3 regions of the Paenibacillus sp. FSL R7-0198 genome follow, and region 3 is predicted to be linked to each of the others. Evidence: predicted binding sites of a transcription regulator. Region 3 holds the regulator's gene; each other region holds the start of a gene.

Region 1 (11,213 bases), 340 kb from region 3:
ATAATGTCATTTTATGAATGTAACCTCTCACCGAATAATCTACCGTTAAACTCAGTTCGGATCTCACTTCATCTATGATTTTAATATGATGTTCCTTTAGCCTTTGTTTCGATTTGTACATTTCTAAAGCAATTTTCTTTTGGGTACCGTCCAAGTAGTCAACATACACAGATTTCATCTTAAAGTTTGAAGCGTATATTTTATGCTTATCTACCTCCAGAGCACCTAAAAGATAAGGGAGCTCTACCACCCTCTTCACGAGTGAAAGTTCCTCGAAAGTCTGTCGCACTTTACACGCCTCCTTCTTCAAGTTTTACAGCGACCAATTGATCAAAATCGACCCATTCAAATCCATTCTCCATTTCAATTTTGATTTTCTTTCCAAAGGTACTGACTGAAGTGACGATCCCATGTATATACCGATTGCCTGACTCAGTAAATATTTCAAAGGTAGCTTGCAATGTATAATTGAGCGACATATCTATATTCTGAGTAATAATCTCCCACTCATCTTCATGGATCAGTGGTTTCGCTTGATAATGAATTTGAGTACGATGCTGTATAATTCGTTCTTTATGTTGTGGAAGCATCATGCGGCTCGATTCCCATAATCCATTGGCCTCCAGTTTTTTGCTCATTTATAATGCCCCCCAATTTTAGATGCTCGATCGATCGCTTGACCCGCAGCCGTAATGGAGCTCGCTCGTAGAATGGCAATGTCGCCAAATCGATCCTTAATGTCGTCCATCACCTGATCAATGGCCCGTTTCTGCTCTTGATCATCAAAAAAAGATAGTTGATATGTATCCGCGTTGGATAATTGAGACAGGGATACGCCTACACGGCGCACAGGTTGCCCATCCCAGTGTTGATGAAATATGCGTTTGGCTATCTTGCATACATCAACGGTTATGTTTGTAGGATCAGACAGTTTAACCTGTCTGTGAAAACCAGTGGGGTGGTCAAAATCCGCTCCAGACACACTTACGGATATGACGCTACCCATCAGTCCCTTTTTACGGGCTCTTCTGCACACTTCTGTACAGATATCGAGGATAACTACTTCGATCTCCCAAGCCTCTATGAAATCTCTAGGCAGGGTCATTCCGTTTCCGATATCCTTTTGTGTACTGTGTGTGTTGACGGTTACCGGTGAATTGTCGAGTCCATTTGCAACTCGCCAGATGACTTCTCCATTAACACCCCACTTACTTCTTAATTTGGAAAGAGGCGTATTCGCCAGGTCTCTAATGGTTCGGATGCCCATCTTCCACAGATGTTTTTCCATTCTTGAGCCAATTCCCCACATATCACGGATGGGCTTATCTCCAATATGGAGGTGTAACTCCTCTTTCTTTAGATGGAAAATGCCCCCCTCTGCTTTTTTAGCGATCATATCGCAGCACAATTTACTGATGATTTTGTTTTCACCAATGCCAGCTCTCGCGTAAACGCCTGTTTCATTATAGATTTTGTCTTGAATTTGCTTGGCCAAATCGACTGGATCATTACCGAATAGATGCATGGACCCTGTAAAATCAGCGAATAATTCGTCTATACTGTACGGTTCGACCAGATCGGTGAACTCCTCAATAATGGACATGATTTGAGTGGATACTTCGATGTATTCTTGCATGTGTGGTCTCACAATGATCAGTTCAGGGCACTTCTGAAGAGACTGCCAAAGTGGTTCCGCGGTAGATACACCCTTCGCTTTGGCTAGTGGACAAGCGGCAAGAATAATTCCAGAACGTCTTGCGGGGTCTCCAGCGACAGCTAATGGTCTATTTTTGTATTGAGGCATTTTTGCCTTTTCAACTGAAGCATAAAAGCTCTGCATATCAATGAGCATAATGGTTCGTTGCTTAGTCAACACTGAAATCACTCCTGTACATTTAAGAACGTATGTTTGTATATTATAAACCGAACGTACGTTCTTTATGCAAGAGGTAAATATTTATATTAGGCATACGACGAAGTGATGGATTCAAATCATACTAAGACACACCAGCTTCTCCATTAGTTGAACTCCCACCTGTAACCACAGTTTTCATTCTCCTGACTTAAATGCGAAAATACTTGAATATGTAATTAAGGATGCTATTTAAAAGCCAATACACAAAAAGCCGCTAAATTAGCGACTTTAATTGGACCATGTTCTTGTCCCGAGAAAAATAATAAAAGCAGTCGACATCAGCTGCTGCTTTCTTAGTATTTTATTGTTGGATGCTACTCCATCCACTTACATCACATTGTCCATAATCATTATCACCCACAGCAACCATCGTCCCGTCAGACTTAAGACCAACGGTATGATAACTCCCCGCTGCAACTGCTACAATATCGCGCCAACCGCTTACGTCGCATTCACCTTCATTATTTCTACCCACAGCGACTACCGTGCCATCCCATCTAAGCCCAACAGTATGCAGATACCCCGCCGAAACAGCTAATATGTCGCCCCAGTCGTTTACGCTACATTGGTTATACTTATTGTTACCAACGGCTGTTACCGTTCCGTCTATTTTTAGACCGACTGTATGCCAGTCACCCGTCGTGACCGATAAAATATCATGCCAGCTGCTCACGTTGCATTCCCCTTCATTATTTCGCCCCACCGCAACCACGGTGCCATCTGATTTAACCCCAACCGTATGGCACCAACCTGCCGAAACGGTTACAATATCGCGCCATTCGCTTACATTACATTGGTCATGCTTATTCCAACCTATAGCTGTTACAGTCCCATCAGATTTAAGACCAACGGTATGGGCATTACCGGTATTCGTAGCCATATGAACATTACCCGCTGCAACTGCGACGATATCGCCCCAATCGCTTACCTTACATTGACCATATTTATTATCACCCACAGCTATTACTGTTCCGTCAGATTTAAGAGCAACGGTATGACGACGACCGGCCGCTATGGTACAGTTACGGAACCGTTTCGTCTCAAACACTGCTTCCTTCCGTGAATTGTAGCCCATATCTTCCTCCTCTCCGCCAATTGAAAATCCTCGTTTAGTTCAACTGTAAGTCATAAAGTTTGTTGTTAAATCGCACTTTAACAAAAGAAAGGCTCGCACAGGCAGGGGATTCTTACTTCCCTGCCCAATACGAGCGTTTACTTCAAATGCACTCAAACGGTTGATCAAGGTGTGTATTTTTAGCAATCGTTTCATTTCATGTAGCGATATTCTAATAGATCCTTCAAGTTTGAGATTTTCCGCAGCAGCTTCTCCCCGACATTGGTTTCCCTCACCAGCTTCCGCTCCAGTTCTTTGTCCACCAATCTTTTTAGAGATAACACGTCTGTTCCGTTACATAACACATCTTCTTTTGAATTAAATTTCTGATGGGCGACGAGCTGCATGCCAAAAGAATTGTACAGCAAGGTATATCCGGCAATGCCCGTTGTGGACTGATAGGCTTTGGAAAAACCGCCATCAATCACGATCATTTTTCCGTTTGCTTTAACAGGGCTCTCTCCACGACTTTCTTTGACTGGCGTATGACCGTTAATGACATGTCCATGATCTGGATTCAAATCAAACTCCTGCAAAATTTTTCGAGTGATCTCTTCATTTTCACGTAAATGGTAGTAAGGGTTCTTTCTCTCCTTATGTGCTTCTTTATCTTGGATAAAGTACCGTTCAAAAGTGGTCATTTCTCTCTTTCCAAAGAGCGAGGAACATTCCCCTGTCCAGATGTACCATACCATATCCGTCGCCAGATCTTCTGTCTCTTCCGGATGTGCAAAGGCGTAACGTAAATAATCCTCAAAAACATCAAGCAATTGACGGCCGGCATATGTCTTGTCTTCAATCTGCATTTCTTCCATATTTCCTTCTTCATCCAAAGGAATACAGCCGTGGATTAACAAATTCCCGTTGTATTTTAAATAAAGGCTACCCTTTTTCATAAGAAAATTCATATGTCTGGCCATCTTTTCGGAATGCTGAACGGAAAACAGCAGCTTTTCCATCACCTGGCGTTCTTCCTCCAGCAATTGTTCAGGCTTCTGCGGATTTATGGTTGCAAAACAGGTGTTTTCCAGCAGGTATGTTTTACCGCAGATGTTGATTTCATTTTTGTCGTAATCAATCTGCTCCAGCAAAAGTCTTTCAGACATATTAAAGTATGGGCGTCTCTTGATAATCGGGATTTCAAGTTTAAACTGAATCATGGCAATGGCTTGGTGAATTTTCGTGATCTGCAGAATTTCCTGCTCCGTTAGGTTATGACCAGCCTGTAGCTTAGGTCTGAAAGATGGATTGTCCTCATAGTATTTCTCCGCCAGGTTTAGCAGTGGGCGCAGATTGATTCCGTATACATCTTCGATGATATCCAGATTGTCGTATCTGGCGCAGATCCGAATAATATTCGCAAGGCAGGCCAGAGAACCCGCGTAGGCTCCGATCCAGAGGACATCATGGTTACCCCACTGAATGTCTACAGAATGGTAGTTGATCAGTGTATCCATAATTTTATCGGGGTACGGCCCCCGGTCATAGATATCTCCAACCACATGAAGATGGTCAACCACCAGGCGTTGAGTCGTATAAGCAAGGCCGATAATGAGATTGTCCGCCTGGCCCAAGGATATAATTTGCCGATATATTTCCTCGTAATAAGGATCCTTATTGTTGGTCGAATCCGTCTTGTATAAAAGCTCTTCTACAATATATACATATTGCTCCGGCAGAGCTTTACGCAATTTTGAGCGTGTATACTTGGAAGAGGCATAAGAAATAAGCTTAAGCATGTGTTCAATCGTTAGTCTATACCACTGGTTCAAAGCCTGTTTATTGCTCAGTTCCCCTATAACCAGCTGTATTTTTTCTTCCGGGTAATAAACCAACGCCGCAAAATCATTGATTTCTTGATCCGTCCAAACCTTCCGGAATAATTCTTTGATTTTCTCTTTGACGGTACCCGAACCGTTTCTTAGTACATGCTGAAAAGCCTGGAACTCCCCATGCAAATCACTGACAAAATGCTCGGTTCCCTTCGGGAGATTGGAGATCGCTTCAAGGTTGATGATCTCTGTTATGATTTTTTCTTCCGTATCATATTTCTCGGCCAATAAATCTAGAAACTGCTCATCCAAAACAGATGTCCCCCTTCAAGGAAGTATGGTGTTGTATAGCCGGGTCCAAAAGCTTTAGACCTACATAAAATTACTCTATACTTGGCATTGATTATATGGTAATTATCAGCATCGCCTTCCCCCATCATACTCCAGTTAATCATATATGAACAAATTTCATTGAATGGATTTTGAACGAAACAATGTTTGTAAAAATAAAAAAGCCGCTAAAATAGCGACTTTCAATGGGATCATGTCTTTGTCCCTCGACATTTTTTAACTAACTGCTATTTTACACAATGAAAAATAAACGATCTATTCTCAGAATTTGCTTCTTTAAACTCCCAATCACCGTATGTTTCAATTTTTGAGAAACCTATTTGTTTCAGCGACTCATCGAATTCTTCTTGATTTCGAAACCTCAGCTGCATTTTTTCATGAACTAACACTTCATCTGTTTTTGTATTTTTTACCATTTCGTAGAAAGTGTAAATATCTCCCTCAAACCCTTCATATTCTGTATAGATTTCTAAAGGATCTCCGTTTAGTCTATCTTTAGCTAAGTCAGGAGTTTTGTCCTTCTCCCATTCTTCCCATACTTTTACCAAAGGGTTTCTTGTATCAAAAATAAAGTGACCCCCATTTTTTAGGGATCGGAATACGTCCGAGATTACCCGCTTCCAACTATCATCTGTAAGAAATACCTGTGCAACATTGGCTGTCATGATTACCGCATCATAGGTATTGGTTTGTAAATCCGCACTATCACCTATAATCCAATTCACATTTCCAGAATTATCTTTACTTCTCGCCATTTCAATCGCTTCTTCATTGGGATCTATAGCGGTAATTTTATAACCGCACTGAACAAGATGAGTAGTCCATCTTCCTGTTCCACAGCCCAGATCAGCTATAGATTCTACTTGTAATCTCTTTAACAATGCAAGGAAAAATTCATCATCTTTTCCCCAATGGTTAATCTGGTCATATACTAATGGAATCATATATAATGTCTCCCCACTTTCAACAGCGTTTACTGTGCTCAACAGTTTGATGCCTCATACATAAACTATACAGTTTTAGTCTCATTCAGTGAACCAATAACTTCCCTGGTTGCTTCTATGAAAGATAACATGATTGGTGAAAGCCACTTGTCTTTATGCCACAACATCTGTGGATCTACCTGCAAGTCCGGAATTTGCCATGGGAGGACAACAAGTTCTCCACGTTCAACTTCAGATTTCGCGACGATCTCAGGAAGAAAGACAATACCGATTCCTGAAATTGCACATTGTTTAATAGCCTCGGCACTTTGAAACTCTAAATATGTGATGCTATCAATGCCCTCTTTCTCAAATGATCGATCAAACATCGTTCGATATGGACAACCCTTCTCATTTGTCAGGAACACTTCATCATGAAAATCTTCCAATTGCAGCACAGTTCGTTTGGGGAGTGGGTGATCTGGAGCAGTTAACAATCGGAAATGTTCTTCCAGCAATTCTCAATTCCGAAACTGAAACCTCTGCCAGTCTCATTTCTATGGCTTTCATCTTTAATTCTACCGGATAACTCACTCTGGTTGCCATTACAAACACACCTCCAAGATGATCTCCCCTATCTTACGACAAGGCTTCATTCTCTTGAAGGTGTGTTTGATTAATACATATTCTTAATGATTATAACTACAATTAAGTAAGTACAGTCATCGCCTCTCTTGTGAATGGAACCAGATCATCAGTACGTCCTTCTTGAATTTTCTTAGCCCATTCAGGGTCGACTAGAAGAGCACGGCCTACAGCAACCAGATCAAACTCATCATTCTGAAGTCGTTGTACCAATCCCTCGATACCGACGTTACTTGCGCCTTTACCTTCTGTGAACAGACTTGTAAAGTCACCATCAAGACCAATCGATCCAACAGTGATTGTCGGTTTACCAGTGAGTTTTTTGGTCCAACCAGCAAAATTCAGATCAGACCCTTCGAATTCCGGCTCCCAGAAACGGCGTGTGGAACAGTGGAAGATATCGACGCCAGCTTGAACCAACGGTGCGAGAAGCTGCTCCAGTAATTCCGGTGTTTCAGCCAATTTAGCCTGATAATCATCTGTCTTCCACTGAGATAAACGCAGTACAATAGGGAATTCCGATCCCACTACTTTACGGCAAGCCTCAATCACTTCAACTGCAAAACGTGTGCGAGCCATCATATCTCCACCATAACGATCCGTACGAGAGTTGGTTTTCTCATACAGGAATTGGTCGATCAGATAGCCGTGTGCTCCATGGATTTCAACACCATCGAACCCAACGCGTTTCGCTTCTGAGGCTGCTTTTGCGAATTCCTGAACGATTGTAGCAATCTCAGCTTCCGAATAATCATTAACATGACCTTTGGCTCCCATATGCCAGATCTGTGGAATAATTCGACCGCCAGCTTCATGTACTTCAGATACAACATGTGCCCAACCATTCATTGCAGCTTCGCCATAAAAGTGCGGCACATTGGCTTGATTGGATGCATCCGGATGATTAATTATTGTCCCTTCCGTCACAATCAGCCCCACTGCGTTCTCTGCTCTGCGGCGGTAATAGCCCGCAACATTCGAACCCGGGATACCGTCCGGAGAAAATTGACGCGTCATTGGCGCCATCACGATCCGATTGGATAACTTCAAGTGACCTAACTCTATAGGTTGGAACAATGCTTCTACGGATTGAGAATAATTCATAATAACCTCCACATATTTCATTTTATATAAATTGACCTAGGAGATGTTAAACAGCAACCAGCCTGGTTAACAACTAGATGTTACTTCCAAATGAATCAATACACGATCTTTATCGAAAAGCCCCACCTCCTTCAAGGTTTCGTGGTGTATTGATCCGCCTTCATTTATTTTTGACTTCGTAGTCAAGAATTTCACAAAAAAAAGATCAAGACATGATCATGCCAAATGAAGTACGCAGAACCGTCTCGATCTGTTCACGGGATGAACCAGATTTCTCCATAACTCTCACACCAAGGATGGTGTTATTTAGATAAGATGCAAGCTCTATACTCGTATACCGGTTGGAAATTAACTGTTGTTTCTGGCCACTACTTATAATCTTATCTAATACCAGTTGAATCTCTTCTGCCATGAGCTCAGCTTCGCGGGTGACCTGCTCGTCATCTGTTCCGAATTCGAGTGATGCATTCACAATTAGACACCCTTGGCAGCCAGTTTCATCGTCTAAAAGGGAATATCGTAAGGTATCCAGTTTATCAACGGGAGACGAATCCAGGGTTTCAATCTCTTTCAGTTTCGCTATAACCTGTTCACGGTAAAGTGCCAGCGCCTTCAGGAACAACGATCGCTTGTCTTTAAAAACACAGTACAAACTTTGCTTTTTGACTCCTGTAGTACGCGTAAGGTCCTCATATGAAGTTGCTTTGAACCCTTGATTCCAGAATACTTCCATAGACTGGTGTAATACACGATCGACATCAAATTCTCTTGGTCTGCTCATGGGATTAATGTATCAGTTATTGACCATGCAGTCAAGAATTGATCATTTTTCATCCTAATCTCTACGGTAATTTCCTGCAGGTCCACTGAATGCGGTCTAACTCTTCCGGTAAGCAACCTTGTGAAAAGCATTGATATAACGAAACAGTGCTTCACCATCATCAGGCACATGCATACTTGTATCCATTGGCAGCATCATTGCCTGATACGGCTCTGGCACCATTCTATACTGATGGACATAGGAGGTTAGGATGAACCCGTTGCGTTGCCAGAACTGAATGCGTTCCTGATGAGCCTCCGTTGTCCCGAACTCCGCCTCGATAATCATACCTTTGATCCGGTGTTCCCTTAACGCCCAGGCTCTGAGCTGCTCCAGCATCCAGGTCCCTATGCCCAACCCGCGCAGCTTCTGTTCAACCGCGAGGTAATCGATGATCAGAATGCGGTCCGCAGCCTTCCCCTCCAGTCCAGTAACAGCCATCGCAACCACTTCACCATGATGCACGCCCATGTGTAAATTACCAATTTTCCGGTCCAGCATACTGCGCAGAATCGCTTTTGTCTTAGCACCGCTTTGAAAAGCCTCATGATAGATTCGCTCCATCCGCGCCCACAATGCTTCATCCCACTCCTCTATAGTCGTAAACTCTAATTCCAGCATTTCATTCGCCTCCAGCTTTAATTCAGATTTATCGTGATCACCCTTCTCTTGCCTGACGATAGGCACTCTACTGCCTGGTTCTTTTATACTTCCTTTGACGAATTCTGCGATTCTGAAGACTGTAGCATGTCTTTAATCTTAAAAGTTGATGTTTTTATCGTTCGCATACCTGACGTATATTCACAAAATTCATCTATCCTGCCCGTCAGCGTAATAAGCATTAACTTTTAATATCTTCTTTAGTCTTTTGTCTATATCGAATTATGGAAAGAGGTAAATTAACTATTCCAAGAATAAAAGAAGAGCCAATGGATATCCATTGAGATATTGAAGGATAATTCGGTTTTCCGTCTCCTACAGGTCCTATTTTGGGTTGGTGGCTATCCCACAAAACATATAAGAGACCAACAGCAGGTAACAATATGCAAATTACACTTGCAACTATATGTAACACATACTTGTTCAATCCTACCCCTCCATTTATTGTATTCATGTCTTAAACTCTGATTATATTATAACGTTATCTCAAACGGGAAATTACACTAACTACTCCTTAGTTCAACAAAAATTTCTCTCCTTTAAGATATTTCTTAAAATAGTTTTGAATAACTGATGGAAAATTTGTCGCTAAGGATTGTTGTTCATTTGGATTTAGAGAATGGAATGCGAAAGTCCTAATGATTGACCAAATAAAAAATGCTTCTAATAACTCGACATAATTCTCTTCCAGTTGATTTACTTTGCTATACGATGAAATAAATACTTTCCTATTATCTGATGAAAGATGCAAAAATGTTTCAGCCATATCAAATAAATAAAAGCCATAGCCACAATTCGAAAAATCTATAGGTTGAGGAGTATCCTCATAAAAAACATAGTTACTCTCATGAAGGTCAGAATGAATAACTCCCCAGTTACTTGGCAAACGTTTATGATGTTGTATCACATTTGCTATTTTATGTGCTGACTCTTCCACATGAACAAACACTTCACTTGAGATAAGCTCTAAATTTACTAACCGTTTTAATTGATGAAGTGATGAATATAAATGATCAGAATTGTATATTGGTCTAATAAAGCCTTCAGGTGCATTCCACTGCATAGAATGTTTATGTAGAGCCGCCATTAAGAGAGCCAAATTTTCAGTTTCATTACTTGTTGGCTCTCTTTGAAGTATGCTTCCATGAATCCAATGATGAATAGTCACCATGATTGTATTTTCGCTAAGATGAGTTGATATTTCTGTTACCAGATCACCTTGAAGATTTCTGACAGGTGCAGGTACGACGAGATTTGTATCTTTAACCAAAGCCTCAAGCCAAATAAGCTCTGATGTGATATTCCCTTTTGATTGAATGGAAATCGTTGAGATATGGATTTTGATTAGAAACTTTTGATGAGCATCGTTGGTCTGAACTTGAAATGTAACATTATCACTCTTTCCGAGATACACAAGTTTTTCCCAATAGATTGGGTATTGATGTAAAGCTTCTTTTGCCACCTTCGCATAATCTTCTTCAGAAAGCATAGTATCCACTCCAGTTAATGTGATTTTGACTTCACAATTTTACCAAGTGAACTTTATTGTATGGTGATAAAAGTTGATTATAACTAAGCTTTACTGCGTTGTCAGATGAGTTCGCTGCGTAGCAAAAAGGTCTAAACAAATGTTAATTTCACCCATATCCACTAAAATCGATTATAATTAACTTATATTCAAGTCGATTACCTACCCTAAGTTAAAAGAATATCATACGCCAAAAGACATAGTGATGCATCGCATATGTCTAAAGGTTACAGAGTTTTCGAATACACACTTATGTATAAAAGGAGGCGAATGATATGACGATAATGCCTGTTATAGTAATGATCCTTGTATGTGTACCTACCATTGTACTCATGATAAGCATGCCTTATTTAACAAGAGAGACGATTAGTTTTGGGGTCA
Region 2 (11,213 bases), 5.1 Mb from region 3:
CTGCGGGCATGGGGGTCAGTCTGCTGCCTGAGATGGCGTTATTCCAGACGAATCCGTTGCAACCGGCACATGTGGCTATCTCCCATCCAAAAGTAACGCGAACTATCGGGTTAATTCATCGTGCGCATGATAAACTGCCGCTGGTTGCTCAGTCCTTTCGTTCATTCTTGCTTGATTATTTCGGTTTACAACAAAACAATACCCCATCCGATTAACGGTGGGGTATTGTTTTTTGTTTTTGTTGTATTAAGTATCCAATTAATCGCGGCTGTTGAAGATTCCGATGTAACGAATCAACTCAAGCAGTGAAATCAACGCTGCAGCAACGTAAGTCAAGGCTGCGGCATTCAGAACTTTTGCAACACCTTTTTCTTCTTCATTACGGATGTACCCTTCGGATACCATAATCTCTCTGGCACGATTACTTGCATTGAACTCAACCGGTAAAGTGATGAGTTGGAATGCTACAGTTACGGAGAAGAAGATGATACCGATACCTACAAGGTTCATGGCATTGAAGAGAAATCCTGCAATCAACAGGAATGGAGCTAATCCGGATGCAAAGTTCACAATTGGGAAGATCCGGTGACGCAGTGCCAGCATCGGGTAACTTTCTTTATGCTGAATGGCGTGGCCAACTTCGTGACACGCTACCGAAACAGCTGAGATTGAGTTTTCGTAATATACTGGTTCTGATAAACGTACAACCCGATTGATCGGATCATAGTGATCAGAGAGCGTGCCGCGTACAGGTTCAATTGGAACATCGTGCAGGCCGTTAGCATCAAGCATCTGGCGAGCGGCATCGTAACCAGTCATTCCGTTCTGGTTCGGTACCTCCGACCAACGTCTAAACGTACCTTTAACGCGAAATTGCGCCCATAAAGAGAGCAAAAAGGCGATAATGATCAATACGAACATACCGTTATTAAAACTCATATTCATTCCTCCGCTTTCTAAAAATAAGCTACATCATGGTGTTCTCAAGCAAGATTTTTAGTGCCTCCATTGTACCGGCACTTTTGGTGAGGAGTCCTGCCATCATTTTACGTGCTTGTACAGGTTTCATCTCTCCAAGTAGCGGTTTGAGTTCGTTAACCTCTCGCTCAAGTTGTTGTACATGAAGCTCCAATGTTGTCAGTTTGCTGGCAACTTGTTCTTCTGTACTAACCAGACGCCACTTCTCAAGAGATTGCTTAATCTCGTCGAGACTATACTTCTCTTGTTTCATCTGTACAATACGTTCAAGCCTCGTTAAAGTTTCATTACTATAGAGACGATAATTTTTTTGTGTACGTTCTTCGGGAGCGATTAGTCCAAGCTTTGTGTAATAATCAATCGTCCGTTCACTAACACCAGCGGTCTTGGCAAGTTCGCCAATCCGAAAAAGTTTCATATCCCCAATGATATTCACCTCGCTTGCAAGTTCAAATGTAGGGAATTGTAGTTTCCACTTGTGAATTTCTAGACTACGCCCAATTTTTCTTACTAATAAGTATGATACATGATCTTTAACCGTACAGTCAAACGTTATGCTTTGGCAATCAGCATACTGCATTTCTATATCTATGTACTCATAGAATGTGATTATGTACTTAAGTGCAAGAAAAAGACGTATGACTTTATTCCCAGAAATAATTTTCAGTTTTGATGAAATTACTCTTGTCAACTTTCCTCTCTTCTGCTTATAATGACATTAAGAGTTTCACGTTATGTGAAGAAACTTAACATAAGAGGGAGTGGGGTATATGAGAAAGAAATGGTTGGTTTCCATGTTAGTAATGCTTACTTTGTTCGCTTTTCCGGTCAGCGCATTTGCGGCTGCGGAGGGTCCGACTAACATTGAACTTCAAAGTGGTTTGAACTCAGCCTTTACGTTTCTGGCTGTTGTACTGGTGTTCTTGATGCAAGGGGGATTTGCTTTACTTGAAGCGGGTTCAACACGAATGAAGAATGCAGGACACATTGCGGGTAAGACCATCCTGACATTGGGGATTTCAGTAATTGCCTTCTGGGCTTTGGGTTTCGGTCTTGGTTTCGGTAATGGTAACAGCTTCTTTGGAACAACAGGATTCTTCCTGAGTGGTGACAAGATGGCTGCTTCCTTCGAATCACTGGCTTTCTCCGATGTTCCACTGACTATTAAATTCGTATTCCACCTCGCCTTTGCGGCGGTATCTCTGGCCATTGCCTGCGGTGGTATGGCTGAACGTGCAAAGATGAGCGTATATATTGTTTTCGGTACTCTTTATACCATTATCATGTATCCGGTTGTTGCTCACTGGGTATGGGGCGGCGGCTGGTTGGCTGAGCTGGGTATGCAAGACTTTGCAGGATCGACGGTTGTTCACTTGACTGGTGCGACTGCAGCATTGGTAGCGACCATCTTGTTGAAACCACGTATTGGTAAATATAACAAAGACGGCAAACCTAACATCATTCCAGGTCATAACCAAGTGTATTCCGTACTCGGGGTTATTATCCTCTGGATCGGTTGGTTCGGATTCAACCCAGGTAGTACATTATCTGCCATGGGGGATGGATTCTTCGGTTATGTTGCATTAACTACTAACGTAGCTGCTGCAGCCGGTGGTGTTGCTGCGCTGTTGATCTCATGGGCAGTACTTGGTAAGTCTGATATTCCTAGCATGTTAAACGGTGTGCTTGCGGCACTCGTTGCAATTACAGGAGCATGTGCATTCGTTGAACCTTGGGCAGCGCTGGTTATCGGTGCTCTGGCGGGTATCATCACATTCTTCACAGCACAGTACTTCGATCGTAAAGGAATTGACGATCCAATCTACGCTTTCTCCGTGCATGGTATTGCGGGTATGTGGGGTGCGATCTCCACGGGCTTGTTCGCTACTCCTGAACTTGCCGAGAATGCTGGTGTAGGTCAAGCGGGTCTGTTCTATGGCGGTGGATTCCACCAATTGGGCGTACAGCTTCTCGGTCTGGCAGGTGCTTTTGCCTTCGTACTGGTAATGTCCTTCATTATTCTGGGCGGAATGAAAGCAATCATGGGCATCCGTGTTACTGAAGAAGAAGAAACAATGGGTCTGGATATCAGTGAGCATGGTACTTACGGATACCCTGAACAAATGAAAAATGTAGATTCTAAATCCAATGGTGGTACGTTCAGCTCCTGAGGTGAATGATGCTGAATCATGCTTCAAGGAGGCTGGACATGATGGAACCCATCTCGTATACAAACTATTCCTGGTCTTATCAGGGAATCGATGGTGCGGTGTCTTCTCAAGAACTGCGTCAGGCACGTGTGATATTACAGAACGAGCTCCAGGAATTGTTGTCCGCTTCCTTGTCGCCGATCGAGTGGTACCAAACGGTAAATGAACTGCATGACCGGATTGCACGGAAAGCAGTAGAGTTATGCATTCAGGGGATGGTTGAGGAAGGCTTCGGCCAACCTCCCGTCCCCTATGCCTTTATCGTATTTGGCAGTTCCGGCAGGGAAGAAGCAACGTTATGGAGTGATCAGGATAATGGCATGATCATTAGCGATACTCCGCATGAAGGTAAAGAGGAATATTTTGCTCAGCTCGGACAGCGAATGACGGATATGTTGGAAGGGCTTGGTTACGCCAAGTGCGAAGGCAAAGTCATGTGTTCAGAGCCATTGTGGAGAAAAACGTTGGCGTCATGGAAGCAACAATTAGCAGAGTGGAGCTCGGACCTGAATTGGGAGCCTGTTCGTAATCTGATTATTGCTTCAGACATGCGTTTTGTTGCAGGTGAGCAAAGTCTGGCAGAGGAATGGATCACGAGTTTTTATGAACAGTTCAGACTGGTTCCTGAACTTTCGGATGCAGTTCTTCGCAATACGGTTAAACATAAAGCTACATTGAATGTACTTGGACGTGTGGTCACAGAACGATTTGGTGAACATGCAGGTGGATTTGATGTCAAGTATGGTTTGTACATTCCGCTGGTGAATAGTGCCCGTTATTTGGCTTTGCAACATGGGATCAAGGAGTCATCTACGTTAAAAAGAATGGAGAGACTGACAACACTTGAAGCTGTTCCGTTTACATTACTGGATGCATGCCAGCGGGCGTTCATAGCCGCTCTAAAGTTTCGGAGAAGTACACCGGTTGTCATCCAAGGGGATTTGCAACATAGCAGTGGATTCCTGGATGAGAAACAGATGAAACAAAAGCAGATTCATTATGAGCTCAGGGATACGCTCGGGTTGGTACGACGAGTGCATCGTGCTTTGCAAAGACAGTTGCGTTTTGCAGAAAGGAGACGTCCATGAGAGAGCCGGCAAGGGGCAATACAGGATTCTGGAATTCGCTGCGTCAGGGAGGGGTTCCTTCCGCCATCGCTTCCATTATGGGAGCCCCTACGGCGCAACACATGGCGTTTATCCGCTCTATGATGAGAGAACAGCGCAGACCTGAGGTTCTGCATACGCCTCTAAATGAGCTGGACGCAGTTGTATTTGATCTGGAAACGACGGGTTTTTCGCCCCAGCATGGGGATGAGATTATCTCATTTGGTGCGGTCCGTATACATGGTGGTGCGGTACTGGAAGGGGAGCAGTTCTATACGGTGGTGCAGTCCAAGACTGCGGTTCCGGAACATATTACTGAACTTACAGGTATTACGCAGGAGATGACGCTGGACGCACCAACTTTGCTGGAAGGGCTGCATGATTTCATGTCTTTTGTAGGTGGAAATGTTCTGATTGCACACGCAAGTGCGCATGACCGTGCTTTTCTGAATGCAGCTCTGTGGCGGACTTCAAAGGTAAGACTGACACATCGTTTAATTGATACGATGATGTTGGCCCGCTGGCTTGAACCGAGCAGGCCGGGGTATGGTCTGGATGAATTGCTGGAATCCAGAGGCATCCCGATCTATGGGCGTCACCATGCACTGGAAGATTCCAAAATGACTGCACAGTTATGGTCCTGTTATCTGGAGGACATGATGCGTAAAAATGTGGAGACCTTGGGTGATTTGTATACCCAGCTAAGTCACGCATAACGGAACGGGAAGCAGATTGTATGAAGGCACAACGCGGTGTGCCTGATCCTGCGATTCCTTCGAGGGTTCAATCAGATAACCGTTCAGATGCATATGAGATCGCGACCCACTTGTTAGGTCGGGTGAGCCGATGAGGTACATCTGAAGCAAACCGGCAAAGGCCGGAAGAGCTTGCAAGTCCTCTAAGGAAGGAAAAGGCCTGGTCTGCGGATGAGAATGGAAGATACCAATGAGCTTAGGCTCGGAGAATACGCACCGAATCCATTCGGCATCATCCAGAGTAAAATGGTGCAGCGGGTCAGGTGCTACGTTACGAATGGGCTGAAACCGACTGATTCGTATACCGCCCGCTGCGGTTTCACCCAGCATAACCCCGCAGGCTTCTTGCGGCAGCGAAATGAACATGTGCTTTGACATCTCTTGCTCTACGGAAGAAGGGATGTAGAAGACGTTTTGCTGCCCGTGAAGTGCTGCCATTTGTATTCACCCCTCTCTCTTTGGCTCCTGCTTAGGCAGGAGTCCTTTTTCATTTTATTTTCTGTAATGCGGATTGTAAAATTTTAAAGGAAAAGGGTACAATAATAAAGAGAACATTTGGCAATCATGTTCTGGTCAACTGTGATAGAGCGTGATAAACATTTAGCATGTGCAGAAATTACGGTTTCAGTTTCAATATGCTAATTATATAAAAGGGTGGCGGGTTATGAAACGAAACATATACATACTCCTTGGTGTTGTCTTGCTGGTTGGTATTGCACTGGCCCAGAATGCGGGTGACGGCATTGCAGCCGTCTTTAAGCAGGAAGAACCGATGCCTACAGAGACGGGACCACGTGCGGGTCTTCTGGCGCCTGCTTTTTCTCTGACAGCAATGGATGGGAAAACGTACAGTGTGGGCGGTGCCAAAGATAAGGCTACGTTCGTCAGTTTCTGGGCATCCTGGTGTGAGCCGTGTAAGCAGGAAGCTCCAGAGCTGAACAGAATGGCTGCGAAATACAAGGATAAGCTTGACATGTATGGGGTTAATGTAACGTCATACGATAAACTCAAAGATGCCAAAGCTTTTGTGGATGAGTACCAACTGACATTCCCTATTCCCTTGGATGAGAAGGGGACAGTGTACGCTCAATACAATGGGGTGGCTTTTCCAACGAATGTTCTGATTGACTCCAGAGGAGTTATACAGGAGATTGTTCTGGGCATATTACCCGAGAAAGAGTTGGAACGTAAGATTAAAGAGCTAGTTGCAAATTAATTTTCTGCAAAGAAAGAAGCCCTTGCATCCATGAATCATGGGTGCAGGGCTTCTTTATATTTTCCGGGAAATAAGCGTTATTAGTGGTTGCTTATCCCATGAGCAGGAATAGGGAGTGTGCCCGGCTCATCCTGCAATTTTTCTTGAAGCAAAGCATAGCGGAAACTGTGTACAAGAGCTTCCCAACTTGCTTCAATTACGTTCTCGGATACACCGACAGTGTTCCATGTGTTCTCCGTATTTTTGGATTCGATCAATACACGAACTTTGGCGGCTGTGGCATCTTTCTCATCCAGTACACGTACTTTGTAGTCTGACAGATGCATATTGGCAAGTGAAGGGAAGTATTGCACCAATGCTTTCCGCAGAGCGTTATCGAGTGCGTTCACCGGACCGTTACCTTCAGCAGCGGTATACACACTTGTTCCAGCTACATTAAGTTTGACAAAAGCTTCAGAAACAACGGATTTGCCCGCCGTTTTCTCCACAAGCATTTTGAATGATTCAAACGTGAACAATTCTTTCATGTCACCGTTCGCTTCACGAATTAACAATTCAAGCGAAGCATCAGCACCTTCGAACTGGTAACCCTGATGCTCCAGGTCTTTGATCTTCTCAATAATCTGACGTGAATTGGCACTGCTTGGATCGAACTCAAGCCCCAGTTCCTGAGCTTTGGATACAATGTTACTTTGTCCGGCAAGTTCCGAGACCAGTACACGTTGTTTGTTACCAACCAGTTCAGGCACGATGTGTTCATAGGTACGTGAATCCCGCAGAATGGCAGAGACGTGAATCCCACCTTTGTGAGCAAAAGCAGCATTGCCGACATAAGGCTGATTAATCGGCATATTCACATTGGCAATCTCGCTAACATAACGAGCCACGTTTGTAAGTTGTCTCATGGAATCCTCAGTAACACATTCATAGCCAAGTTTCAGTTGCAGGTTCGGGATAATGGATGCGAGATTGGCGTTACCGCAACGCTCTCCATAACCGTTCATCGTTCCTTGCACCTGACGGGCTCCGGCTTGTACAGCGCTGAGTGTGTTGGCCACAGCCAGTTCACAATCATTATGTGTATGGATACCGAGATGTGCATGAGGCAGGCTTCTATGCAGTGTGGATACGATCTCGTGCACCTCGTTTGGCATCGTCCCGCCGTTGGTATCACACATGACGAGCCAGTCCGCTCCAGCTTCGTGGGCCTTGGTCAAGACCGCTTGAGCATACTCCGGGTTATGTTTGAATCCGTCAAAGAAGTGTTCTGCATCAAAGATCACTTCCATTCCATTCTGTTTCAGATAGGCGATGGAATCATAGATCATGGACAAATTTTCTTCCAATGTAGTCTGCAAAGCGGTATGCACATGGAAGTCCCATGATTTACCGACCAGGGTTGCAGCCTGAGCACCGGATTCGATCATGCGCTTCAGGTTGGCGTCTTCACTAGCAACACTGCCTTTTCGGCGGGTACTGCCAAAAGCAACAACCTTTGCGTTCAGGTTTAATTCCTTGACTCTTTTGAAAAACTCAATGTCCTTGGTATTGCTGCCGGGAATTCCGCCTTCAATATAATGGACACCCAGGTCATCAAGCTTCTTGGCAATTTTGAGTTTGTCGTCTGCCGATAAGCTGACACCCTCCCCTTGTGTGCCGTCACGTAAAGTCGTATCGAAGATGGAAATGGCCTTTGACATGAAGATCCTCCTTTGAGATAAAGCGCTCTTTTAAAAGTTTGGATTGTAAGTTGGGAAAAGCTGTTAAGTACGTTAGTGGACGAATCCTTCGATTCGGCAACGCTACACTGTGTTAAACTCAATGCGCTGATTTGTCCTAAAGTCGTCAATTTGTATAATTAATTATTATAGCACCATTATAGCCAAATGCTACATAGAAATCGCAGTTTCATGTAACAATTAACGGATTTTAGAGAAAAAAGAAGGATGTTAATCATAATCCGGATGTATGTTATAATCTATTATTGAGTTTTAATTGGAATATATGGAAGAAAAGGAGGGTTAATTTTGAGTTTTGTATGGGAAAATACGATTATTGCTCTGATCACTTTGATATTTTTTGTGAGTGTAGGATGGTTAATTATTCGGTCTCTGATCAGATCCCGCAGAAAATAAATGTTCGTGACTGAATTAACATAATGGGTTTGATATACTATAGAAGAAAGAAATTCGTTTCATTAATTAGTGTGCAAGAAAGGGCGGGGGTTCATGATGTCTTCAGACGGCAATCCTCCAGCGAATGTGGATCAATTTTACCCTACAGCCGGACGGGTGATTCTGCATGTCGATATGAATGCTTTCTACTGCTCTGTACATGAAGCCGAGGAACCAGATTTATATAGAGGAAAAGCAACGGCCGTTGCGGGCAGCAGTGAACTGCGAAAGGGTGTAATTGTAACCTGCTCATATGCCGCTCGTAATCGAGGCATCTCAACAGGTATGGTTGTCCACCAAGCCATGAAAAGGTGCCCTGATCTCATTGTGATTCGTCCTGATTTTCATTTATATCGTCAATATTCAAGAGCTTTCATGCAGATTGCGTATAGTTATACCCCTCAACTTGAGGCAACATCCATTGATGAATGTTATCTTGATATTACAGGTTCAAGGCAATTCGGGAATCCAATGGAGATTGCGGAGAGCATTCAGCGTAGAATCAAGGATGAATTGGGGCTGCCATGTTCCATTGGCATTGCACCCAACAAATTATTGGCGAAAATGGCTTCGGATCTGAAAAAACCGAACGGTATCTCCATTTTACGCATGAGGGACGTACCCCGGATTCTTTGGCACAGACCATGCAACGAGATGTTTGGCATTGGCAAAAAAACGGCTGAAAAGCTGAAAAAACTGGGCATTGAAACGATTGGTCAATTGGCCAAGTCGGACGAGAACATGTTGACCGAACTATTCGGAGTTAATGGAACATGGCTCAAAAATTCTGCGAATGGCATTAACCATTCCGCAGTTCACGCGGAACGGGAAGCTAATAAATCCATTGGGCATACAACCACTCTACCGGCGGATGTATCGGATATGAATGAGATTCATCGGGTATTCCTCAATATAAGTGACCAGGTAGCCAGAAGATTGCGCAAGCACGAAATGTTCAGCCAGGGTATTCAGATTACGATCCGCACACCGGATATGAAGACAATCACCCGATCACGTCTAATGGAAGTTCCTACGGAGGATGCGACGGTCATTTACCGTGAAGCCTGTAAACTATTTGAGAAGCATTGGGGTAGTGGCAAGCCTGTCCGTATGCTGGGTGTGACACTTCAAAACCTGATTCCAAGAGAAGAATCCGCTGTGCAGATGGACTTGTTCGAATATGAGCAGAAGCCCAAGAAGGACAATCTGATTCGGATTATGGATCAGTTACGTGATAAATTTGGTGAGAATGCTGTTGTGACCGCTGGCATGCTTGGAGATGATCCTTCCGTGCTGCTTCGCAATCATAAAGTGCGCGGTACTTCCCTGCAAAAAGATAACTTGCAAAGTCTTGATTAAATAAGGGATAATAGAGACTTGTGGTTGCAAAATGATTTGTAATTATCCTTACTTTGTATTAATATGTTTCTAGATAAAAACACTGTACGTTTCGAATTTTAGGAGGAGAGAATGTAAATGAGTAAATATACTTGGGTTGAAAAAGACACATGCATCGCATGTGGCGCTTGTGGAGCAACAGCTCCTGACATCTACGATTACGATGATGAAGGTTTGGCAGAAGTTATCTTTGACGGCGATGCTAACCATGGTATCAAAGCTATTCCAGACGACTTGTTTGACGATATGCAGGATGCATGCGATGGCTGCCCTACAGATTCAATTAAAGTAGCGGATGAGCCTTTTAATAAAGAGGGTTAAGTATTTCTTGCATGAACACAGAGCACTTTCTTTTGTCTTTACGACAAGGGAAGGTGCTTTTTTTGTTTTCATTTAACTGTGATCTTATGACCTGTGGATCAAGGACGATTATTGTCGAAAACCCTTTTTTCCACCGGGTACTCAAGTCCTATGGATTCAACGCCATGTTATGCCGATATATATGGATATACGGAAAAAGGCGAAATAGTGGAGGATCGGATGCAAAATACTCATCTAAGAACATATGTCAAGAAACATCCCGACAATAAAATGGCTTGGTACTTGCTTGGAAAGGAGTATTTGGGCGAAGGACAGGAGGCCAAAGCCAATTATTGTTTTCAGCAAGCGGGCGAGGTTTACGAAGCATTTGAACGCAGTAAAGCTCCTGCTGACATCTGGGTAGACTATCAGGAGAAACTGGTGGAGATGTCTGAGCAAAAAGAGAAAAAACAACGTAGACGCAAAATGTGGCTTACGTTGTTCATGCTGCTTGTGCTGGCAGGTCTGCCACCTGCGGACGCTCCGGGGTTCAGTCGTGAAGCGGCCGACGCACTGTCAGCAGCACTGGAATCCACAGATGACATCGAAGCGCCTATAGAAGCGGATAAACAGGCTGTGACTGCATCCGCGCCACCAAGTAATGTGTTTACTGCTGCGGCATTTGGTGGAGGCAACCATGGCGAGACTGCGCTCGCAGCTGCCTGGTCCGGGTCTGGCCCAAAAGTAGAGACCTCTGCTGTACTGGGTATGCAAACCTCGGATGACTGGTCTTTATGGAAGCGAAATATGCCTGTGAAATACATAGTACAAACCAATACAAAAGGTAAATTAACTGCACAGAGTTATGATGCCAAGCAATGTAACTGTGAACCTCCTGAAGTCACGCCGAAAATCAAAAAGATGGCTATGGCGTGGACCGCCAAGCAGGAAGCGGCTGCATCATTATCAAGTGCAATCGTTGCCTATCGCAAAAAAAATGACGCTTGGCCCAAGAGTGTAACGCAAATGGCCCAGCCATTTCCGAATAATATTCTGGGCGAGACTGCGCCAGGGAT
Region 3 (11,213 bases):
TTTTGTATGGTAACTAAACTCTCTATGAACTTTAACACTTCATGTTAGTAATAAAGCAAGATCATTTTCATCATTTATCTAGTAACCTATGAAAAAGAAACTGAAAATAAAATTCTTTCTACAGTGCATCAAACTGGCGGAGGCAAAAGATCTAAATCAAGCCTCCTTAGAAATTCTAATAGCCACGACATAGTAGCAAGTACTATCATTCATTCTTTCAAAATTCCAACCATCGTCCAATATATACAAATGGATGTTTCATTTGTATGTTGAAAGTTTCATATAGAAGAGGTATACTTTAATTAAATTTTGAGCAATTTAATTTTAAATAATTAATTGGAGATGTTAATATGGATCAAGCAAAACAACTAGTGACAGAACAACGTACATTTTTTTATACAGGACAAACTAAAAATATCGAGTATCGGATTAATGCGCTTCAACAGCTTAGAAAAGGAATTGAAAAGTATCAGCAACGGATTCAAGATGCACTTCGGGCAGATTTGAACAAATCAGAGGCGGAAGCTTACGGTTCAGAGATTCGTATTGTTTTGGGTGAACTGGATTTTGCATTAGAACACCTGCAGGAATGGGCTTCACCTAAACAAGTCCCAACCAATCCGGCTATGCCGGATGGGGTGAGCACCATTTACCCTGAACCATACGGAGTGGCGCTTATTATTGCACCTTGGAACTATCCTTTCCAATTGGCCTTCGGTCCACTGATTGGAGCAATTGCAGCCGGTAACTGTGCAGTTATCAAGCCTTCTGAATTAACACCAGCCGTATCTCGTCTAACGTATGATCTGATTCAGGAGATCTTCCCTCAGGAGTATATCGCCGTTATGGAAGGGGAAGTCGAGGCCAGCACAGCATTGTTGAAAGAGAAGTTTGATTATATTTTCTTCACAGGAAGCACAGGTGTTGGTCGCATTGTTATGAAGGCAGCTGCGGAGCACTTGACTCCTGTAACTCTTGAGTTGGGCGGTAAAAGTCCTGCTATTGTCCATAGTGATGCAGATCTGAAGCTGGTGGCTCAGCGTATTGTTCGTGGTAAGTTCCTGAATGCAGGGCAAACCTGCGTTGCTCCGGATTACTTGCTTGTGCATGAACAAGTTCATGATGAATTGATCAATCTGATTGGCGCAAAGATCAAAGATAAATTTGGAGATGATGTGTTACAGAACACTGATTTCCCGCATATTGTCAATGCTCGTAACTTTGATCGGTTATCGAAATTCCTCACAGATGGCAAAACGCTGATAGGTGGACGATCTGTACGTGAGCAGTTGCTGATTGAGCCAACTGTACTTGGAGATGTGAACTGGGAATCAGCTGTAATGCAAGAAGAGATCTTCGGTCCGATTCTTCCTGTATTTACGTACAGTGACTTGAACACTATGCTGGATGAGATTGTTCGTCGGCCAAAACCATTGGCGTTATATCTCTTCACACAGGATGAGCAACTGCAAGATCAGGTTCTGAATCAAGTATCCTTCGGTGGGGGATGTATTAATGACACACTTTCGCATATGACATCACACTATCTCCCGTTTGGTGGTGTAGGAGAGAGCGGTATGGGCTCATATCACGGGCAACAGAGCTTTGATGTGTTCTCGCATCACAAGAGTGTTCTGAAACGCAGTGAATAATGAGCCGCTAAAATAACATAAACATGAAAAAAAGAGGTTGTCCTGTTCATCAGGACAACCTCTTTCGTATTTCATTACATCTAGTTTTGTTGCTCATGTTAAATATTAATGAATATCTCGGAAAAGGCCAATGACTTTACCCAGAATACTAACGTGTTTCAAACGTAAAGGTTCGAAGGTCGCATTCTCCGGTTGAAGGCGAATGTGATCTTTCTCTTTATAGAACGTTTTCACTGTAGCTTCATCGTCTTCAGTCATTGCAACAACGATATCACCGTTATCAGCAGTTTGCTGTTGACGGACAATAACGTAATCTCCGTTAACGATTCCAGCTTCCACCATACTATCTCCGACTACCGAAAGCATAAACACTTTCTGTTCGCCTACATAATGTGTCGGAAGAGGGAAATAGTCTTCAATGTTCTCGGTTGCAGTGATTGGAACCCCGGCTGTAACCTTACCAACGACAGGAATACGTGCAACGCTATGAGCAAATTGATGAGAATGCTCAGATTCTTCCTGGCTCAAAAGCTCAATGGCTCTTGGCTTGGTAGGGTCGCGTCGGATCAAACCTTTTTTCTCCAAACGATCCAAATGTCCATGTACTGTTGAGCTGGAAGCCAGTCCAACAGCTTCACCAATTTCCCGTACGGAAGGAGGATACCCCTTCAACCGGACTTCATTTCGTATAAACTCCAGAATAGCCTGCTGCCTGCTGGATATCTTCGACATACCGTATCAACCCCATTTTAGTAACGTTTGGGAAAATTATAACATAGAACCTCCGTTCGTACAAACATAAGTTCTAAATAAAATGGCATTAAATCAGTATTTTTTAACTTTTAGAACCGAATTTGTCCAAAAGGCAGAGCATAATACTGCAAATACTTTGCAAATGCTTTGCAAAAGAACTTCATTAAGATATTTCTCCTTCAAAAAAGAAGCGAACAATTGTTCTAAAAATATATTGAACAAAACAAGTGTTCGTGTTATATTGATTTCAACAGATAGGAACAAACGTTTGGAGGCGGGTATTTAATGAGATATTCTACTTATCAAAGCATTTATGAACCAATGAATTCGGAACTGGTGAAGTCTAACATAGGGAACTACAAGAAGGTTTTAGCACGTTTCAAGATTTCTTCATGGATGTTAAAGGTAGCCATTACTTCTTTGATTATATTTATTGGATGCAGCACTGTTTTAACTGTATTTGCTGGCAATGAGAATGATGTTCTACCTGGAGGAAAGATAGCCGTTTCACAAGGGGAAACATTATGGAGTATTTCTTTGGAACATAAACCGACGAATATGGATACACGTATTTATATAGAAGCAATTAAGAAAGTGAATCAACTTCATACAACTTCCATCCAAGTGGGACAAGTACTAGCTCTACCGCAATTTGCAGAATAAAATGCACATCAATGAGTGTTAACGCGTGTCAGCTTGACAAGCTGCCTTTATCATGGCAAAGTTAATATGACTTTGTATTTTTGGAGGGGACAAGCTTGGATATAGATAGTCTGGTAGCACGCATTAACGAATTGGCTCGTAAGCAAAAGTCCACTGGATTGTCGGAGGAAGAACTTGCTGAACGTGCCGAGCTAAGAGAGATTTATTTGAGTAATATTCGCAGCAATTTCAGACAACAACTGGATACCATTGAGATTGTTGATGATGAGAATGACAAAGGCCACCAAGGCAAACTCAAACACTAACGAAACCTAATGATATCATTATGATATTTAGGTTTCTTCCTGTTATTTTGAGTGTGCAATTTATAGGGGGAAATGTTGGTTTGCAATTATGTAAGCCGATACAAAGACACATAAGGGGGATTCTCATGTCGCGTTCGTTCGAGAGAACGGTTAAGAAAAATTCCAAGCAGTTAAATCAGCAACGCAAAAAAAGTGGTCAACCAATCACAGGTACACCAGGTGAAGAAGTCTTTAAGGGACGCAGTTTGTTGTTCCCAATATTTTTGATTGGTCTCGCCTTTTTGTATCTGTTTATGAGCACGTTCCTTGTGCAAGCTCCAATGACAACTTGGGACTGGGTGACCATGCTGCTTTATGTATTTTTGGCAGTCATCTTCATGCTTCGTCGTCCATACATCAAGATTAGCAGTAATCGGATTATAACGACGAAGGGTAATCGTGAACGTTCAATCGGGGTTGACGATATTGTCAAATTCAGAATTGAACCAGGTACAGTTGTTATCGAACATAACAGTCGCGGGAAAAGATGGGTGTTTACCAAGTTATTGAACCGTTACGATACAGATGCGATTGCAGAACGTTTGCTGAAGTTTGCAAAAGCACACCAGATCACCGTGGAAACCGTCGAAAAGTAATTATTGCATAAAGGGGTAGATGATCGGAATGGCATTAAAAGCGATTTTGTTCGACCTAGATGATACTTTATTATGGGATGAGCGTAGTGTTCGAGAAGCTTTTCATGAGACTTGTCTAATCGCAGCGAAAGAGACTGGGGTCAAACCAGAAGAACTTGAAGAAGCTGTTCGTAATGAGGCACGTGGACTGTATGAATCATATGAAACCTTTCCTTTTACCAAAATGATTGGAATCAATCCGTTTGAAGGCCTTTGGGCTAACTTTACTGGTGGGGATCAACCTGAGTTCCGTCAGTTGGAACAGCTTGCTCCAGTTTACCGTAAAGAATCCTGGCGTCGTGGCTTGTTGAAGTTGGGTATAGATCGGGAAGATCTTGCTGAACAACTGGCCGCACAGTTTGGAGTAGAACGGAGATCCAGACCACATGTATACGAAGAAACGATGGATACCTTGCGCCAGTTACAAGGAAAGTACAAACTTTTGTTGTTAACGAACGGTTGTCCTGCTTTGCAACAAGAGAAGTTGGATGGTGTACCTGAATTGACTCCTTTCTTTGATGAGATTATTATCTCGGGTAACTTCGGAAAAGGAAAACCAGATCCGTCGATATTTGAACATGCTTTGAATAAACTGGGTGTTAAACCCGAAGAGAGCATGATGGTTGGAGACAAGTTAACGACTGATATTCGTGGTGCTTTATCATCTGGTATCCAATCCGTATGGATTAACCGTGAGCATAAGACCAACAATGAAACGTATGCGCCAGACCATGAAATAACGCATTTATCGGAATTAAATCAGCTTATTGCTAATTTCTAAGCAGATCAGCTATAACATCTTTCCTCAGCACCCTGAAACATTGGAAGCTTCAATGAACGATGATGTCGTTCTTGAAGTTACCAATGTTTTTTTATTTGAGCTTGTTGACTGAATTACCTTGTTAAAAGAGATCTCCATTTTTTTTACTAAAAGTTATTGAAATTAGGGGGAAGCTGGATTAGAATATAACTAACATACTAGTATGACTAGTATTTAGATTGTCCTAAAGGAATTTCTTTTTGACTTACTTCATTAAAATGGAAGCAGGGAGTTATTGCTAATTATTTTATATTGATTGTAAGCGCTTAATATTTTGAAAAAGCTTCTTTTGATTTGGAGATCACACCACTTAGTAAGTGCTAATTAATGATGTGAAGCACCTTGGATTGTGTGATTCTACATAATACATCAAATTGATATCGCTTACATTTGGTAATTGTCTATTTCGTAGTGGGGGTGAAGTTGAAGGATTGGTTGTCTTCTACAAGAGGAGAAACGATGGGAGTTGTACATGAATTACTCTTACTTATCAAGTCCTGGATCGGAGTGAAAACACATGGAGTCGGAAACCGCTAAAACAACGTTAACCATGACATCTTTACGTAAAGAGAGCAGATTACGAACGGCAGCAACATTGTTCCGCAAAGACTGGCAGTTGTATTCACTATTAATCCTTCCCATCATCTATCTACTTATCTTTAAATATGGGCCGATGATAGGTAATGTGATTGCGTTCAGACGTTTTGTTCCAGGGGGAAGTATATTTGGAGAAACGTGGGTTGGATTAAGATACTTCAAAATGTTCATTGAGGACCCTACCTTCTGGAGAGTATTTGGTAATACGCTGATGTTAGGCGGACTTGCGTTGCTCTTTACATTCCCGGTTCCAATCATTTTTGCCTTGATGCTTAACGAAGTGAAGAGTAAACGATTCAAAAAGTTTGTACAAACCGCGTCTTATCTGCCTCATTTTCTGTCCATCGTTATCGTTGCGGGTATGATCCTGCAGCTGACAGCAGTGAATGGTTCCATTAATGGACTGGTGGCTTTCTTCACCGGAGATAATATTCCTTTTATGCAGCGGGCTGAGTGGTTCAGAACAATCTATATCACTTCTGAGGTATGGCAGGGTATGGGTTGGGGAGCGATTCTGTATCTGGCTGCACTGACAACCATTGATGATTCTTTGTATGAAGCTGCGCGTATTGATGGTGCCAATCGATGGAAGCAAACGATTCATGTAACGATACCAGGGATCTTGCCCACGATTGTGACGTTATTGATTTTGAACATGGGTAATTTCCTGGCTGTTGGATTTGAAAAAATCTTACTCTTGTACAATCCGCTGATCTACGAGACATCTGATGTGATCTCCACTTACCTGTATCGGGTCGGACTGGAATCCAGTAACTTCAGTTATGCTACCGCAATTGGCTTGTTCGAATCGCTGATCGGTCTGATTCTGGTGTTCTCCGTAAATGCCATCTCACGCAGACTGACACAAAGAAGCTTATGGTAAAGGAGGAGCATCATGCAGGAATCCAGATCTTACAAGGTATTTAAAGTATTCAATGTTATCTTTCTACTGTTCGTGGTATTTATAACGCTCTATCCATTTTTAAATGTCGTGGCACAATCCTTCAGCAGTGAGTCCTATATTAATTCGGGTAAGGTTAGTTTGTTCCCAAGAGGATTCAATGTGGAGACATACAAAACCATCTCACGTGACAGCATGTTCTGGACGAATTATAAAAATACGATTATCTACACTGTAGTAGGTACGTTAATCTCAATGTTCATGACGACCATTTTCGCATATGCCCTATCCAAAAAGAGGTTGATGGGTCGCAAGTTTCTGACGATGTTTGCCGTATTCACCATGTTCTTCAGTGGTGGATTGATTCCAAACTATGTGTTGATTAATTCCCTTGGGTTCAACAACACCATGTGGGCACTTGTTGTTCCTGGCGCAATTAGCATATACAACATGCTGATCATGAAGTCATTTTTTGAAAATATGCCTGAAGAACTGGAGGAAGCTGCCTCCATTGACGGTTTGAACACATACGGGATTTTGTTACGCATTATATTGCCGCTTAGTAAAGCAGTTATGGCAACCATGGTGCTGTTCTACGCAGTAGGTCATTGGAATTCCTGGTTCCCAGCCTTTCTGTATTTGGACAAAAAAGAACTGTTCCCGGTCACCATTTATTTGCGCAATATGATTGCAGGAGCGACAAGCGGGGCGTCTGCCGGTGCAACCTCAGCTGATAACCTGACACAGATTGCTGCCAATATTAAGTCAGTAACGATGGTATTAACCATCTTGCCGATACTCACCATCTATCCATTTGTCCAAAGATACTTTGTAACCGGTATCATGTTAGGGTCTGTTAAACAGTAATACGTAGCAGTTCTATGGCAAAGTCAACCTAAACCAAATTCAGGGGGATAACCTAAATGAATCAAAAGCCACGTAAGTTTGTTGGTAAAATGGTGTTGGCATCAATGATGACCGTTGTTCTGGCAGCATGTAGCAGCGGTACCGGAGCTGGAGGTGACGTCACAGAAGTTCAAACCAAGGCAGCGATGGAGACGTACAATGTAGGGGATACATTCAAGGCGACTGAGCCATTTAATCTCTCCATACTATATAGTGATCAACCTAGTTATCCGTATAAAAAAGACTGGTTACTTTTTAATAAAATTACCGAACTGACGGGTGTTACGCTTGAGCCAACGATTGTACCGATGAGTGATTACCCTCAGAAGAGATCTCTGTTGATTAGCTCCGGTGATGCACCTCTGGTTATTCCTAAAACGTACCCTGGTGAAGAGTCTGCATTTGTGTCCTCCGGTGCGATTTTGCCAATTAGCGATTATATCGATTTGATGCCGAACTTCAAGGATAAAGTGGAAAAATGGGGTTTGGAAGATGAACTTGAAGGACTTCGACAGGAAGATGGGAAGTACTATGTACTCCCGGGTCTGCATGAAGAAGTATGGCCAGATTACACACTACTCGTAAGAACGGATGTTTTTGAAGAAAATAACATCTCGATTCCAACCACATGGGACGAATTGTATGATGCAGCCAAAAAACTAAAAGAGATTTACCCGGATTCCATTCCGTTTTCGGACCGATTCCAATTTAATAGTACGTTGAACATCGCTGCTACTGGCTTTGGTACCAAGGCTGGATGGGGTTTTGGTAACGGATTGACGTATAAGGAAGATCAGGATGAATTTGTGTACACGGCTACAACACCAGAATATAAAGAGATGCTAACGTATTTTAACAAGTTGGTATCCGAAGGGCTGCTCGACAAGGAGAGCTTTACACAGGATGATGATCAGGCTGTACAGAAATTTGTATCCGGCAAATCATTCATGATTAATGGTAATTCCCAAACGGTGGTGCTGCACCGAAATGATATGAACAAAACGCTGGGAGAAGGTAAATACTCAGTTGCAAAGATTACAGTACCTGGTGGACCAAAAGGGCAATTAATGTCCGGCTCCAGACTTGAAAACGGTGTTATGATCTCCGGGAAAATTCAAAAAAGCGAAAACTTCAAAGCTATTATGCAATTTATTGATTGGTTATACTACAGCGATGAGGGTCAAGAGTTTGCCAAATGGGGCGTTGAAGGCGAAACATTTACCAAAGAGGGCGGAAAACGTAAATTGGTAGAAGACGTGAACTACAATGGCTTGAATCCGAAAGGAACGAAAGACTTGCGTATTGACTATGGATTCTCTGGTGGTGTATTTGCCTACGGGGGTACCACAGATCTGCTGCAATCGATGTTTAGTGAAGAAGAGTTGAAATTCCAGCAAGACATGAAGGATACCAAGGAAGTGATCCCGGCAGAACCACCGATTCCTTACTCTTCAGAGGACCGTGAACGGGTGACACTTCTGAGTACACCACTGAAAGACTATTCGGATCAAAATACACTTAAATTTATTTTGGGTGAGCGGAACTTGTCTGAATTCGATACATTTGCCAAAGAGCTGGAGAGTCAAGGTTTATCTAATTATCTGAAGCTGGCAAATGATACGTACAAAACCTACAAAGAAAACAAGCAATAATATAGTTGATGTTGGCCAGATTACCGTTTCACACCGATATATAAGTGGAACGGTAATTTGTGCTAAGATGAATGAATACGGCTGATAGAAAGAGGTCTATGCATGTCACTTAATCAAAAAATTAGAGGCTCGACCCGGGCATATTCATATAACCTGTTAAAAGAACGAATTCTTCACCTGGAACTTAAGCCGGGTACCAAGATTTCAGAGAAAGAGATTGCAGATGAACTGCAGGTGAGCAGAACACCCGTTAGAGAAGCATTCATGAAGCTTGCTGAAGAAGAACTGCTGGACATTATTCCCCAGAGTGGAACGATCGTCTCTCATATTAATCTGGAGCATGTGGAAGAAGGCAGGTTTATGCGGGAGAAGATGGAGAAGGAAATCGTGACTTTGGCTTGTGTTTCTTTTCCTGAAGAGTTCAGATTTCGACTTGAAACCAACATTGCAATGCAGGAAGTCTGTATAGGAAAAAACAATTTCTATCGGCTTTTTGAACTGGATGAAGAGTTTCATCAGATTTTGTTCCAGGGCACGGGTAAGCTGAGAACATGGAAAATGTTGCAACAACTGAATATTCCGTTTAATCGGTTGCGTTTATTACGTCTTGCGGAGGACTCCAACCTGGAGGTCATTATTTCCCAGCACAAAGAGATTTATCGGCTTATCACAGAGCGGCAGACTGAGCAAGCTGTTCAGGTGATGGAAGCTCATCTTAGACTAGTTGTTATTGAACAGGAATCGATTAAGGCGAAATACCCGCATTATTTTATATAATGCAACGATGCTGTATAATACTCTCCATATGCATATGCGAAAACCCCTGTTCAATTGAACAGGGGTTTTGGTTAAGCAAGTTGTAACACGAGAGTGTTAGGCTTGTTTGATAAAAGTAGGATCAGGGTATGGATCTGCAATCCAGCCATCTTTTTCGATGAACAGACGTACAGCAATAATTTGTTTATTCTCCATTAAAGTGAAGAAGTGCGGTGTATTTTCAGGTACAGAGATAACGTCTCCTGGAGACAATTCTACATTAAAGTAGCCTACATCGTCTGTAGCTTTGATAACAAAGATTCCTTTACCAGCGACAATTGCACGAATCTCATCTTCAGCGTGGGTGTGGATCTCTTCGAACTTGGCCAGCTTTTCTTCGATATCTGGTGTTTGTTCGGACAGCGTGATGACATCCCAGATCTGGTATCCACGACGTGCAGCCAAATCTCTGATTTCATAATCGTAAGTTTCCAAAACCTCGGTTTTCTGTTCATCAGTTAATCCAAAGTTATTTTGCAGATCAGTGTTCAGTTTGGATGCGTCCCACTTCTCATATAATACTTCGTATTTGTTCAAGAAATTTCGAACATTTTCGTCACCAGTGATGCGTTCGTTCGTATTTCGGATAACAATTTCAGCCATGTTCTTTCCCTCTTTTCCACTTGGTTTAATTGAATTATATCGGATTGCTCTGTTTTTGTCGATTCTCAAATTCCGTTCATATTCGTGCAAACCCGCCATCTTTCGGGACCAAACCCGATCTTTCACATTAAGTTAGTTTCTGTTAAACTAAGATTTAACGTTTTGCGGGGGTGAAGATATTGGATAAGATTAGTCTACACGATGCATTAAAACAACGAATATTAATCCTCGACGGTGCAATGGGGACCATGATTCAACAAGTTGATCTGACTGGCGAAGATTTTGGCGGCGAAGATTTGGATGGATGTAATGAAATGTTAGTGCTTACTCGTCCAGAGCTGATCCAGCGCATTCATGAAGAATATCTGGAGGCTGGCGCTGATTTAATTGAAACCAATACATTTGGTGCCACATCCGTCGTGCTTGCTGAATACGATATTCAGGATCGGGCACGTGAGATCAACCTGGAAGCAGCCAGAATTGCGAAAGCTGCGGTTGATCGTTTCTCCACACCTGAATCTCCACGTTATGTGGTAGGTGCGATGGGACCAACAACCAAAACACTGTCTGTAACTGGGGGAGTAACGTTCCAGGAACTTATCGACAGTTATTTGGAGCAAGCGCTTGCTTTAATAGAGGGAGGCGTTGATGCGCTACTACTCGAAACCTCACAGGATACCCTCAATGTAAAAGCAGGCAGCATTGGAATTCAGCAGGCCTTCGAACAGAGTGGCGTTACACTGCCCCTGATGATATCAGGAACGATAGAACCGATGGGTACGACCCTTGCGGGTCAGAACATCGAATCCTTTTATATATCCTTAGAACACCTTAACCCAATTTCGGTAGGACTAAACTGTGCTACGGGTCC

What was found. Region 3 encodes LexA, which represses DNA repair genes until DNA is damaged. Its sites were predicted from a motif close to CGAACATATGTTCG; they were not measured.
Region 1: the regulator LexA is predicted to act here: its motif matches at 1,925-1,938, upstream of MKY87_RS01795 (DNA polymerase IV).
Region 2: the regulator LexA is predicted to act here: its motif matches at 8,394-8,407, upstream of MKY87_RS26135 (DNA polymerase IV).

What each region holds. Positions count from the first base shown of each region.
Region 1 covers NZ_JBBOCB010000001.1:454,115-465,327, reverse strand. Annotated here, with positions in the region: gene MKY87_RS01805 (hypothetical protein) at 1-289, opposite strand, end outside; gene MKY87_RS01800 (YolD-like family protein) at 291-638, opposite strand; gene MKY87_RS01795 (DNA polymerase IV) at 635-1,852, opposite strand; gene MKY87_RS01790 (RCC1 domain-containing protein) at 2,217-2,990, opposite strand; gene MKY87_RS01785 (fructose-1,6-bisphosphatase) at 3,182-5,113, opposite strand; gene MKY87_RS01780 (class I SAM-dependent methyltransferase) at 5,380-6,096, opposite strand; partial or broken gene MKY87_RS01775 (substrate-binding domain-containing protein) at 6,162-6,593, opposite strand; gene MKY87_RS01770 (NADH:flavin oxidoreductase) at 6,784-7,824, opposite strand; gene MKY87_RS01765 (TetR/AcrR family transcriptional regulator) at 8,030-8,605, opposite strand; gene MKY87_RS01760 (GNAT family N-acetyltransferase) at 8,702-9,265, opposite strand; gene MKY87_RS01755 (hypothetical protein) at 9,486-9,731, opposite strand; gene MKY87_RS01750 (phosphotransferase enzyme family protein) at 9,819-10,793, opposite strand; gene MKY87_RS01745 (DUF1648 domain-containing protein) at 11,108-11,213, shown strand, end outside.
Region 2 covers NZ_JBBOCB010000001.1:5,937,016-5,948,228, forward strand. Annotated here, with positions in the region: gene MKY87_RS26090 (LysR family transcriptional regulator) at 1-215, shown strand, start outside; gene MKY87_RS26095 (zinc metallopeptidase) at 259-939, opposite strand; gene MKY87_RS26100 (MerR family transcriptional regulator) at 968-1,396, opposite strand; gene MKY87_RS26105 (ammonium transporter) at 1,749-3,149, shown strand; gene MKY87_RS26110 (DUF294 nucleotidyltransferase-like domain-containing protein) at 3,191-4,276, shown strand; gene MKY87_RS26115 (exonuclease domain-containing protein) at 4,273-5,010, shown strand; gene MKY87_RS26120 (Mov34/MPN/PAD-1 family protein) at 4,996-5,487, opposite strand; gene MKY87_RS26125 (TlpA disulfide reductase family protein) at 5,714-6,265, shown strand; gene cimA (citramalate synthase) at 6,346-7,965, opposite strand; gene MKY87_RS26135 (DNA polymerase IV) at 8,497-9,798, shown strand; gene MKY87_RS26140 (ferredoxin) at 9,916-10,158, shown strand; gene MKY87_RS26145 (L,D-transpeptidase family protein) at 10,378-11,213, shown strand, end outside.
Region 3 covers NZ_JBBOCB010000001.1:796,058-807,270, reverse strand. Annotated here, with positions in the region: gene MKY87_RS03325 (aldehyde dehydrogenase) at 351-1,652, shown strand; gene lexA (transcriptional repressor LexA) at 1,758-2,384, opposite strand; gene MKY87_RS03315 (LysM peptidoglycan-binding domain-containing protein) at 2,691-3,068, shown strand; gene MKY87_RS03310 (DUF896 domain-containing protein) at 3,164-3,373, shown strand; gene MKY87_RS03305 (hypothetical protein) at 3,499-4,008, shown strand; gene MKY87_RS03300 (HAD family hydrolase) at 4,037-4,828, shown strand; gene MKY87_RS03295 (ABC transporter permease) at 5,418-6,347, shown strand; gene MKY87_RS03290 (carbohydrate ABC transporter permease) at 6,360-7,232, shown strand; gene MKY87_RS03285 (ABC transporter substrate-binding protein) at 7,289-8,923, shown strand; gene MKY87_RS03280 (GntR family transcriptional regulator) at 9,026-9,700, shown strand; gene MKY87_RS03275 (cupin domain-containing protein) at 9,797-10,342, opposite strand; gene metH (methionine synthase) at 10,522-11,213, shown strand, end outside.